3 regions of the Mycolicibacterium helvum genome follow, and region 3 is predicted to be linked to each of the others. Evidence: predicted binding sites of a transcription regulator. Region 3 holds the regulator's gene; each other region holds the start of a gene.

Region 1 (4,224 bases), 310 kb from region 3:
GAGTTGGCGAAGTGCACGATCACTGTGCGGTGGTCTGTGCGCGGGTGGGCGGCCATGCACTCCGCGATGGTGTCGAGCACCAGATCCAGTCCGGCATCACCGTTGACGTGTATGTGCAGCTGCCAGTCGGCGTTCCAGTAGACCTTCGCGAAGGCCCGGAAGGCGTCGGGCTGCATCATCCACTCGCCGTGGTGGCACAGGTCGGGATGTCCGGACTCGTCGAGGTAGGGATCACGCATCTGCATCAGCTGGCTGATGATCGCGCCGTCGGCGAACAGTTTGACCTGCCGCGGGAGCAGCCGCACCTTGCCGGATGAGGCGTGCTCGACCTGCCGCTGCGCGTCGGCGACCGCATCGGCGGGGTCCATGCCGGCATCTGCTTGGCTGCGGGCATCGACGAGAAACGTTGATGTGAAAGGTGTCTCGTCGGAGCCGAGAATGTCCTGGTACAGCGACCACGGTTCGAGCGACCACATGATGCCCGGTTCGTTGATCGCGGTGACCCCGTTACGGTGCAGATACGCGACCAGCTGCCGCAACCCGGCAGTCAGCCGGTCGTGGCTCATGAACAGCGGAGAAAGCTTGGGCAGCAACAGATTCATGCCGGTTTCCCACCAATGGCCGTCGGCGAGATTCACCATCGTGCTGGCGGTCCCGCCGCCGGCGAGGTCCGCGGCGGTGATGCCGAGCCGGTCGATCGCGGCGGAGTTCAGATACCACTCGTGACAGGACCGCTGCCACACCGCGATCGGCCGCGTCGTGCTGATCGCGTCGAGGGTGCCCCGGTTCAGCGGTCCGTGCCAGAGCTGGTGATAGCCCCAGGAGAACAGCCACTCGTGGGGATCGGAAAGCTGTTGTGCGGCAACACTGAGCCGGTGCCGGTATTCCGCACTGGAGTGCGCGGCAGGATAGGTTTTGGTGGGCAGCCGCCAGTCCTCGATGGCGATCACCTCGGTCATCAGCGTGGTGGCCCCGAGCACTGGATGTAGGTGTTGATCGATAAGCCCCGCGCAGATGACCACGTCGGCGAAGGTGTCGTCGACCGCCCCGAGTGAGCGCAAGTCATCGGCATCGCCGACGGCGGTGATCCGGCCGTCCGCCACGGCGACAGCGGTGGCATCTTCGACATCGGGATCCATGGTGAGCACCCGGCGAGCGGTGAACACGGTGGTCGTCGGTGTGGTGGCCATCCTGCGATCCTGCCCGTCGTGCCGTGTGGCCGTCTGGTGGTCAGCCGGAATCATCGTCCACCTCGCCCAGTAGCCGCTCCGGATGGTGGGCGTCGTTGACGCGTGGGGGACCGGTGCCGTCACTCCAGGCGATTCGGCCGTCCTCGGTGACGGTGGTCGTGTACGTGCCCTCGGTGGCCATCATGTGGTCGCAACCGCAACCGAAGAACAGATTGTCGGCGTCGGTCGGGCCGCCCTGGCTCCACGGCAGCGCATGGTGGACCTCGGAGTGATAGCCCGGCTCGAAACAGTTCGGTTTCGTACAGCCGCGATCCCTGGCATAGCAGATGATCCGATGGTCAGCTGTTGCGAGGCGCTTGGCCCGGCCCAGGTAGAGCGGGCGCGCGGAGTGGTCCTCGAACACCACCAGATACTGGATCGATTCGCTGGCCATCCGGATGACGTCGCTCATCGGCAACCGGCCCCTTCCGCCGGTGCGCGCCCAGCCCGCCGCCTGCTCCAGTTCGCCCAGCGTCGTCGTCACGATCACCGTGACCGGCAGCCCGCGGTGCTGACCCAGGGCCCCGGATTCCACCGCGGCCTTCAGACCCTGCTTCAGCCCATCGTGGCAGCGCTGCTCGGGCGTGCGGGTATCTCGCCCGTCGGTGTTGTCGGGACGATGTCGCCCAGGCCGTTGCGCGGCCGTCACCGCCTCGAGGTAAGCGCGGCTCTCCGGATCGAGCCAGCCCGAGATCCTGCTCATCCCGTCCGGCCCCTGCCGGCCCAGCACCACTGCGCGGCGCTTGGCGCGATCCTCGTCGCTAAAGGTGCCATCGGGGTTGAGGCAGTCGGCGATCGTGAGGCCGATCGCGGCGACGAACGCCGAATCCTGCTGCCGGGCATGGCGAACCAGTGCCCGCTCGGCCCCCTCCCGATCGGCCGGTGTCACCGCGGACGGCAGCCGGTCGAGCGCCTTGCATACCGCCTCGATGTGGTCTTCGCCGACCTCGCCCGCCTCGACTGCGGCCGCCAGTACCGGTAGCTCGGGCGGCAGCGGCGGCCCGGTCAGCGACCGGCGGGCCCGTATGCGCGACGCCACCCGGAATCGTCGCTTCACCTCCCCGGCGGTCAAGCGCAACCGGCTGGCCAGCACGTCACGCACCTTGACCCCGGCCGGCATGGTCCCGCCGTCGACCGGCGCGGCGATCTCACCGAACATCCGATAGGACAGGCCCCGGTTCACCCGATGGTGACCCTCCAAGCGTTCTGCAATCTCGATACGGAACGCGTTGCCGGCCAGATCTGTGCAGATTGACCGTAACCGGCCATGAGCCGCATCGATGGCGTCGAGTTCGGCGCGGACCCGGTCGTGTACCGCCTGGGCGGTGAGGGGTTCACCCGTCATGAACCCACGGTATCGAACGGATGTTCGATTAAAGTATCGAAGCGGCCCGTCTGTGGATGAACCCGGGTCTGTGGACAACTCCACGCGCCCTCGGCCTGCAGCCCCCACCCGGCACCCGGATACTTGAGGGATGGCTGAAGTCTCGGACGTATCCCTGGAACCGATCGGCGCGGTCACCCGCACCAAGGTCGGGCGGGAGGCCACCGAACCGATGCGCGAGGACATCCGGCTGCTCGGGACGATCCTCGGCGACACCGTGCGTGAGCAGAACGGCGAAGAGGTGTTCGACCTCGTCGAGCGGGCCCGCGTCGAATCGTTCCGGGTGCGCCGATCCGAAATCGACCGAACCGAGCTGGCCCGGCTCTTTGACGGCATCGACATCCATCAGGCCATCCCGGTGATTCGCGCCTTCAGCCACTTCGCCCTGCTGGCCAACGTCGCCGAGGACATCCACCGCGAACGCCGCCGGGCCGTCCACGTCGCCGCAGGCGAACCACCGCAGAACAGCACCCTTGCCGCCACCTACGAAAAGCTGGACGCGGCGCAGTTGCAGCCCGAGACGGTCACCGACGCACTACGAGGTGCGTTGGTGTCGCCGGTGATCACCGCCCATCCGACCGAGACCCGGCGCCGTACCGTGTTCGACACCCAGCACCGCATCACCCAGCTGATGCGGGTGCGGCTGCGCGGGCAGGACGAAACCGACGACGGCCAGCCGGTCGAGACCGAACTCCGTCGGCAGATTCTGACGCTGTGGCAGACCGCACTGATCCGGTTGTCCCGGTTGAAGATTCAGGACGAGATCGAGGTCGGCCTGCGGTATTACCCGGCAGCGTTCTTCGAGGTGATCCCGAAGGTGAACGCCGAAGTGCGCGACGCGCTGCGGGCTCGCTGGCCCGATACCGAACTGCTGGCCGCGCCGATCCTGCGCCCTGGCTCGTGGATCGGCGGTGATCGCGACGGCAACCCGAATGTCACCGCCGAGGTGGTGCGACTGGCGACCGGTAGTGCCGCGTACACCGCGTTGGGGCACTATTTCGCCGAACTGACGCACCTCGAGCAGGAGCTGTCGATGTCCGCGCGGCTGGTGAAGACCACCGACGATCTGGTCGCACTGGCCGAACAATGCAACGAGCCGGCCCGAACCGACGAGCCCTATCGGCGGGCGCTGCGGGTGGTGCACGCCCGGCTCACTGCCACGGGCCAGGACATCCTGGACCGCACGCCGCAGCACACTCTCGATCTCGGCATGCCGCCCTATGCGACCCCGGCCGAGCTGCGGGCCGACCTCGATGTCATCGACGCCTCACTACGCGCCAACGGCAGCGCGCTGCTGGCCGACGATCGGCTGGCCCGGCTGCGGGATGCCGTGGAGGTCTTCGGCTTTCACCTCAGCAGCTTGGATATGCGGCAGAACTCCGAGGTGCACGAAGAGGTCATCGCCGAATTGCTCTCCTGGGCGGGCGTGCACGCCGATTACCCGTCGTTGTCCGAGCCGGAACGCGTCGAGCTGCTGGCGGGGGAGTTGGCCACCCGGCGCCCACTGGTCCGCGACGACTCCGAGCTGTCGGAGTTGGCCCGCAAGGAACTCGACATCGTCTTTGCCGCCGCTCGTGCCGTTAACGTGTTCGGCCCGGCGGCGGTGCCGAA
Region 2 (4,224 bases), 1.1 Mb from region 3:
ACTCCCGGTCGGCGGCGGCGCGTTCGGCGAGATCTCGGGTGTCACGCTCGCTGAAGCGCTCGGCGAGGTCTTCGGCGCCAATCAAGTCCTGCGCCAGCAGATGATCCTCGTCGTCCATCAGGTCCTCGCGGGCCACCATGTTCTCTAACACGCCTGCGGCATAATCGGTTTCGGCGATTCGTTCCCGCTCGGCGGCAGCGTCGGAGGCCTTGTCTCGGCCCAGTAGGTCGACCAGTTCGTCAAGCAGCGGTACGTCCGACACCGTCCAGGCGGTGCCGTCTTCCCGCCACAGCGCCGGCTCGGCGCCTGCGGCGCGCAGCCGCTCGGCCGAGGTGTACAGCGTGGCCAACACGTCGTCGGGTGTCAGCACAGGCCAGAGTTCGTCAAGGGCGGCCAGGAACTGCTCGTGGTCGTCAAGCTCGTCGAGCAGGTCGGTCCGAACCTTCTCCCAGGCGTCACGATCCTCGCGAGTCAGCCAGCCGCGCCCGATCCGGGCGATCGCGCGTTCGGTCAGCACGTAGGTGATGATCTCGCGGAACACCGCGCGCGCGGCGTTGTGCGGCAGCCCGCTCGCCCGGGCCTCCTCGACGGCCCACTGGGCCGTGTCGGCGTCGATTCGCATGGTGACGTCGGCCAACTGGATCCCCAGCGGCTCTTCCGGTATCCGCTGGCGGTCGGTGATCGCGGCCGCCAGCACTTGCAGCATTGCGCGGGAGCCCTTGATGCGGGCGACGTCCGGGGTGTCCTCGGCGGTGACATGCAGTCCGGGGACCAGGTCGCCGACTGTCATGAACACCACCTCCGACTCGCCCAGCGACGGCAGCACCCGGCTGATGTGGTCCATGAATGCTTGGTTGGGTCCCACGACCAGCACTCCGTGGCGCTCGATCCGTTCCCGCTGGGTGTAGAGCAGGTAGGCGACGCGATGCAGCGCCACCACGGTCTTGCCGGTCCCTGGTCCGCCCTCGATGACCACCACGCCCGGATGATCGAGCCGGATGATCTCGTCCTGCTCGGCCTGGATGGTTGCCACGATGTCGCGCATGCCCGCGCCGCGGGGTGCGTTGACCGCCGCGAGCAGAGCCGCATCGCTGCTGAAGGGGCTCTCGTCGCCGGCGTCGGGGTCGGGGCGGCCGAAGACCTCGTCGGTGAAATCGAGCAGTCGTCGCCCGAGGGAGTGGAACTGGCGACGCCGACGCATGCCCTCCGGGCTGGCGGCGGTGGCTACGTAAAACGCACGCGCTGCCGGTGCCCGCCAGTCGAGCAGCAGCGGCTCGTGGTCGCCGCGCTCGTCGAAGATGCCGATGCGGCCGACGTAGAGCCGTTCGCCCGAGACGGCGTCCAGCCGTCCGAAACACAGACCTTGGTCGGCGACGTCCAACCGCGCCATCGATCGGGCCAGGGCCCGAACGTCGGCGTCCCGTGCCACCAGTGTTCCGCCGTCCTGCAGGTCGATCGGGCTCTGTAGCGCGGCGCGGTATTGGTCCTTGACGTGCGAACGCTTGGTGTCGAGTCGGGTGTAGAGCTCGGCCAGGTAGGCCTGCTCGGACTCCAGTTCGTGATCATGCGCCTGCGTCGTCATACCCCTCATTTCTTTGGCTCGAGCAGCGAGTTTGCATCAGCACCCCGGCCTTGCCGCAAGCCCCCCGATGCGCTATAGCTTGAAAAGGGCAGACGTTTCCCACACCATCCTCGTCTACTTTGCTCCGCAGCCCGGCCATAGAACATATGTTCGATTAAGCTGGGTGGGTGCGCTGGTTCAATGGGCCGCCCAGTTGGGGCGAGATGGAGCGGGTGCTGGGCGGCAAGCCCCGCCGGTCAGGCTTGTCGCTCGGGGAGTCGCACGCCGACGGCGGGGACAGCCCGGCCTGGTCGCGCCATCGGGAACCTTACGAGCCGCCTCGCGGGCGTCCGCTGCGCTCGGCCGTGCCCTATGCCGAGCTGCATGCGCATTCTGCCTACAGCTTCCTCGACGGAGCCAGCACTCCGGAAGAACTGGTCGAGGAGGCATCGCGGCTGGACCTGCGCGCCATCGCGCTGACCGATCACGACGGCCTCTACGGCGTGGTGCGATTCGCCGAGGCGGCCAAGGAACTCGACATGCGCACCGTCTTCGGCGCCGAACTGTCGCTGAGCAATACCGCCCGCACCGAGCTGCCCGACCCGCCCGGTCCGCACCTGCTGGTGCTGGCCCGCGGCCCGGAGGGCTACCGCCGGCTGTCTCGCCAGCTGTCCGCCGCGCATCTGGCCGGTGGCGAGAAGGGTAAGCCGCGCTACGACTACGACGCGCTCAGCGAGGCCGCGAGCGGGCATTGGCACATCCTCACGGGGTGCCGGAAAGGTCATGTCCGGCAGGCTCTTTCGCAAGGCGGTCCGCAGGCGGCGGAAGCGGCGCTGGCTGATCTGGTTGACCGCTTCGGGCGCGACCGGGTCAGCATCGAACTCACCTGTCATGGTGATCCGCTCGACGACGAGCGCAACGCCGCACTGGCCGCACTGGCGCCGAGGTTCGGGGTTGGTGTCGTCGCCACCACTGGCGCCCACTTCGCCGAGCCGGGTCGTGGCCGGCTGGCCATGGCGATGGGAGCGATCCGGGCACGCCAGTCGCTGGACGAAGCGGCCGGCTGGCTGGCCCCGCTGGGCGGCTCACATCTGCGCTCCGGTGACGAAATGGCCCAGCTGCTCGCGCGGCACCCCGAAGCCGTCAGCGCCGCAGCCGATCTGGGGGAACAGTGTGCCTTCGGGCTGGCGCTGATCGCACCGCAGCTGCCACCGTTCGACGTGCCCGACGGGCATACCGAGGACAGCTGGCTGCGGGAGCTGGTGATGGTCGGAGCCGCCCGGCGCTACGGGCCGCGCGCCAGCGCACCGGAGGCATACGCCCAGATCGAGCGGGAGCTCGACGTCATTGCCGCGCTGAAGTTCCCGGGGTATTTCCTGGTGGTCCACGACATCACCAGGTTCTGCCGGGAAAGCGACATTCTCTGTCAGGGAAGAGGATCGGCGGCCAACTCCGCGGTCTGCTACGCACTCGGTATCACCGCCGTCGACCCGGTCGCCAATGAACTGCTCTTCGAAAGGTTCCTATCCCCGGCCCGCGACGGGCCGCCCGACATCGACATCGACATCGAATCGGACCTTCGGGAAAAGGCCATCCAGTACGTCTATGACCGCTATGGCCGCGACTATGCCGCGCAGGTCGCCAACGTCATCACCTACCGGGGCAAAAGTGCGGTGCGCGATATGGCTCGTGCGCTCGGCTTCTCCCAAGGGCAGCAGGACGCCTGGAGTAAGCAGATCAGCCACTGGCGCACGCTGCGAGAGCAGCAATCGGACGGAGTGGCCGATCAACCTGATCTCGAGGGCATCCCTGCACCGGTGGTCGACTTGGCGACCCAGATCAAGAACCTGCCGCGGCACATGGGCATCCACTCCGGCGGCATGGTGATTTGCGATCGCCCGATCGCTGACGTATGCCCGGTGGAATGGGCGCGCATGGAGAACCGAAGCGTACTGCAGTGGGACAAAGATGATTGCGCAGCAATCGGTTTGGTCAAATTCGATATGCTCGGCCTCGGTATGCTCTCGGCGTTGCACTACGTCATCGACCTGGTATCCGAGCACAAGGGCATCAAGGTCGACCTGGCTCGGCTGGATCTCGCCGAACCGGCGGTCTACGAGATGCTGCAGAAGGCCGATTCCATCGGGGTGTTCCAGGTGGAGTCGCGCGCCCAGATGGCCACCCTGCCGCGGCTGAAGCCGCGGGTGTTCTACGACCTGGTGGTGGAGGTCGCGCTGATCCGCCCTGGGCCCATCCAGGGTGGCTCGGTGCATCCCTACATCAAGCGGCGCAACGGACTCGAACCCGTCACCTATGACCATCCGTCGATGGAACCTGCGCTGCGAAAGACGTTGGGGGTGCCGCTGTTCCAGGAGCAGCTCATGCAGCTGGCGGTGGACTGTGCGGGCTTTTCGGCCGCCGAGGCCGACCAGCTGCGACGAGCCATGGGGTCCAAGCGCTCCACCGAGAAGATGCGGGGGCTGCGAGACCGGTTCTACGCCGGGATGGCGCAGCGGCACGGCATCACCGGCGAGGTTGCCGAACGGATCTACGAGAAACTGGAAGCATTCGCCAATTTCGGTTTTCCAGAGAGTCATTCGCTGAGCTTCGCCTCACTGGTGTACTACTCCTCGTGGTTCAAACTGCACCACCCGGCGGCGTTC
Region 3 (4,224 bases):
CGCGTGTCGTGAAGTGCTGACGCACAGTTGACACGGAGGATAGGGGAAGCATCTTGACCGAAACTGCGGGGAGAGTGCATGACCTGGCTTGGAAGTCGTCTCAGTAGAGGCGTCGGGCGGATGGCGCTCGCCGTCATCGCGACGGCTACAGCGGCTCTGCTGTTCGCGCCCGGGGCGATCGCAACCCCCGACAGTGATGCAAGTGATGCCATCGATCAGGCCTGGCAGGCCGCCGGTGGCGACGGTTCTCCGGTGGGCACCAAAGACGGCGACGTCTACGCGGTCGGCGACGGGTTCGCCCAGAACTTCAGCGGCGGCAAGATCTTCTTCACCCCGGCCACCGGTGCGCACCTTCTCTTCGGACCGATCCTGGACAAGTACCAGTCGCTTGGTGGCCCGGCCGACAGCGACCTCGGCTTCCCCACGATTGACGAAGTGGCCGGCTTGGTTGGTCCGGACAGTCGCGTCAGCACATTCAGTGCCAGTGACAAACCGGCGATCTTCTGGACGCCCGACACCGGCGCGCGAGTGGTGCGCGGTGCGATCAACGCGGCGTGGGACAAGCTCGGCGGCTCGGCCGGCACGATGGGCGTGCCCACCGGCGACGAGACTTTCGACGGCTCCGTGGTGAACCAGAAATTCACCGGCGGTGAGATCTCCTACGACAACAGCGCCAAGACGTTCACCACGGTGCCTCCCGAACTGGCGAGCAACCTGGTCGGTATCGAGGTCCCGACTGACCCGACAACGGCGATCAACGAGGCGTGGCGTGCCGCCGGCGGGCTCTCGGGCCCGCTCGGTGCCCGGCAGGGCGCCCAAAGTCCGGTCGGCACCGATGGTGCTGTGCAGGACTATGCCGGTGGCAAGATCTTCTACTCACCGGCGACCGGCGCACACGCCGTGACGGGCGCGATCCTCACGAAGTACGAGGCGCAGGGCGGACCGACCGGTGATCTCGGCCTGCCGACCGGAACCGAGGCCGACGGGGGTGCCCCGAACAGTCGGGTCAGCGCATTCAGCGCCGCTGACAAGCCGGTGATCTTCTGGACACCCGACAATGGCGCCATCGTGGTGCGTGGCGCGATCAACGCCGCGTGGTCGAAGCTGGGCGGGGCCGGCGGAAAGCTCGGCGTGCCGACCGGCGAGCAAAGTGCCAACGGCGACACCGTGACCCAGAAGTTCAGCGGTGGCGAGATCTCCTGGAACAAGGCGGCCAATAGGTTCACCACCCAACCACCGGAGCTGGCCGGCGAGCTGGCTGGGGTGCAGGTACCCAACGCAACCGGGCCGCAGGCGGGCCCGGCAGCACCGACTTCCGGCAAGGGCTTCACCTGGCACTGGTGGTGGCTGTTGATCGCCATTCCGGCGCTGCTGCTGGTGGCGGTGATCGCGCTGGGCTTGCTCTGGCTGCAGCGCCGTCGCAGCGCCGACATCGAGGTCGACGACGACTTCCATGACTCGGAATACGACGACGATGACGATCACTGGCCCGGCGATGACGCCGGTCCCGCAGGTGTGTCTCCTACCAGCCGCTTTGCGACATATCCCGATGGTGGCCGCGTGCAGGTCGCTCAGGCACCTGGGTTCGCCTGGGCGCAGCCGGGCGGCGAGGACAAGTCGCAACCCGGGCCCGAGGACGTGTTCGACGGTGACCAGGACTCCATCGACACCACGCCGACTCGCATTCCCCCCGAGCTGGTGGATCCCGACGAGACGGATGAAGCCGAGGTGCCCGTCGAGCACGAGTATGCCGAGGTCGAAGAGATCGAAGAGATCGAAGAGATCGAAGACGACGACCAGGCCACCGACTCAGGGCGCCATGCCGTGGTGAATCTTGGCGAGTCGCAGTCCATGTGGCGGCTCGATATGGGTGAGCTCGGTAAGCCGCGGGGGCGGCGCCGCGCTGCTGAGCCCGCGGAGTATGCCGGGGCCGAGATCGTCGAGCCGGAGGACGCCGCCGACGAGGCTCAACCGATCACCGAGCCGGCCGAGGTCCTGCAGTCCGACGTGCCGGCTGGGGCTGCCTCGTCGCGCCCGGCAATCCACCTTCCTCTGTCGGATCCGTATCAGGCACCCGAGGGTTACGTGATCAAGGCCAACACCCATTCGGGGCTCTACTACACCCCGGAGTCGGCCCTCTACGACCACACCGTGCCCGAAGTATGGTTCGCCAGTGAGGAACTCGCTCAGGCGAACGGCTTCATCAAGGCGGAATAGGGGCCTTGCCCCCTGGGTCCGGCTCAGCAGGGGCCTCGCCCCTGGATCGGGCCCAGGGGATTTGGCCCCTGGGTATCGGGGCTAGATCTTGCGGATCACGGTGACGACCTTGCCCAGGATGGCGGCGTCGTTACCGGGAATCGGGTCGAATGCCGGGTTGTGCGGCATCAGCCAGACCTGGCCACTGGTGCGTTTGAACGTCTTCACGGTCGCTTCGCCGTCGATCATCGCCGCGACGATATCGCCGTTGTCGGCCACGTTCTGCTGGCGGATCACCACCCAGTCGCCGTCGCAGATCGCGGCATCAACCATGGACTCGCCGACGACCTTGAGCAGGAACAGCGAGCCCTCGCCGACCAGTTCACGCGGCAGTGGGAAGACGTCCTCGACGGCCTGCTCGGCCAGGATCGGGCCGCCGGCCGCGATCCGGCCCAGCACCGGTACGAACGTCGGTTCGGGCAGGGCGTCCGAGCCGGTGACCTCGGTGCGCACCGGTGTCGCATCGTCGGAGCCACGCACATCCACGGCGCGCGGCCGGTTGGCGTCACGGCGCAGGTAGCCCTTGCGCTCGAGGGTGCGCAGCTGGTGTGCCACTGATGACGTCGATGTGAGGCCGACGGCGTCACCAATCTCGCGGATGCTCGGGGGATAGCCGCGGGTGGTGACCGAGGCGCGGATCACTTCGAGGATGGTTCGCTGCCGCTCGGTCAGTCCGGAGGCGGCACCTGCTGTCTCACTGCGGTCGCTCATGGGCCCGAATCTAGTCGTGCGAGCATTGATAATCAAACACTTGTTCGACCGTGGCGTGTCGCGCTGGAAGATCGCGCTGGTGACCAGCCGAATCGCGACATATCAAAACTTGTCGGTGGCCGGATTTAATCTTCAGACACGCTCGCTCACATGTTCGTATTTCGAACGCATGATCGAGTACAGTTCGAACACAAGAGCGAACAGTGGGCGTCTTGGAGGAAGGAAGCAGACGTGACAGTCATCGATGATCGGCAGGCTTTCCCATCGGCACCGGTACGACCGATGCGCCCCCGGGCAGCGGTCAGGCCCGTCGCACCCGTTCGCGGCCGTCCCGCCGGCCCCCGCGCCCGCCGGCCGTACCCGGCGCGCCCGGCCACCGCGCCGATGCACTACCCCGGTACCGGGGTCAGCTTCTCGCGCGCGCCGCACACACGCCGGCCGGTGAGCACCGCCGTCACCATCGCGCTGGCCGCGGTGGCCGCGCTCATCACCCTCTGGCTAGGGCTGGTGGGTCATCTCAGTGGCACTCCGATGGCCGCCACCGACCAGTTGCCGGATCAGCTCGCCGTGGTCCAGGTCCAGGCGGGGGAAACACTGCAGCAGCTCGCGGGCCGGGTGGCCCCAGATGCGCCAGCCGGGCAGGTCATGCAGCGCATCCGCGACCTCAACAAGCTCGATTCGGCCTCGTTGGATGCCGGGCAGACCCTGATCGCGCCCATCGGCTGACCCGCGGGGCGTCATGGCTGGCCAAAACGTGTGCCGGACAAGCGGCCTCGATGGCGGGGGTCTCGCTCGTCCGAGTTTCCGGGACGTGGCCGCTCGACGGACGGCGCAGGTAGGCTCTGGGTGGCTCGAACCATCGAGCTGCATCGGAGGCGAAGGAGCGGTCATGCATTGTCCGTTCTGTCGCCATCCCGACTCCCGGGTGGTCGACTCCCGAGAGGCTGACGAGGGCCAGGCCATCCGGCGGCGCCGGTCCTGCCCGGAATGCGGTCGACGGTTCACCACTGTGGAGACCGCCGTGCTGGCGGTCGTCAAACGCAGTGGAGTCACCGAGCCGTTCAGCCGGGAGAAAGTGATCAGCGGGGTGCGCCGGGCGTGCCAGGGTCGCGACGTCGATGACGATGCGCTCAATCTGCTGGCCCAGCAGGTCGAGGACACTGTGCGGGCGGCCGGTTCCCCCGAGATCCCCAGCCACGAGGTGGGCCTGGCCATACTCGGCCCACTGCGCGAACTTGACGAGGTCGCCTACCTGCG

Evidence for each region. Region 3 encodes LexA, which represses DNA repair genes until DNA is damaged. Its sites were predicted from a motif close to CGAACANNTGTTCG; they were not measured.
Region 1: G6N38_RS24255 (HNH endonuclease signature motif containing protein) is a predicted target of LexA. The motif match lies at 2,588-2,601, and genes of this name have one in related genera.
Region 2: G6N38_RS17440 (error-prone DNA polymerase) is a predicted target of LexA. The motif match lies at 1,722-1,735, and genes of this name have one in related genera.

The regions. Positions count from the first base shown of each region.
Region 1 is NZ_AP022596.1:5,149,781-5,154,004, forward strand. It holds gene G6N38_RS24250 (amidohydrolase) at 1-1,190, opposite strand, end outside; gene G6N38_RS24255 (HNH endonuclease signature motif containing protein) at 1,231-2,574, opposite strand; gene ppc (phosphoenolpyruvate carboxylase) at 2,705-4,224, shown strand, end outside.
Region 2 is NZ_AP022596.1:3,701,569-3,705,792, forward strand. It holds gene helR (RNA polymerase recycling motor ATPase HelR) at 1-1,582, opposite strand, end outside; gene G6N38_RS17440 (error-prone DNA polymerase) at 1,750-4,224, shown strand, end outside.
Region 3 is NZ_AP022596.1:4,839,719-4,843,942, forward strand. It holds gene G6N38_RS22755 (LGFP repeat-containing protein) at 79-2,217, shown strand; gene lexA (transcriptional repressor LexA) at 2,299-2,967, opposite strand; gene G6N38_RS22765 (LysM peptidoglycan-binding domain-containing protein) at 3,199-3,693, shown strand; gene nrdR (transcriptional regulator NrdR) at 3,857-4,224, shown strand, end outside.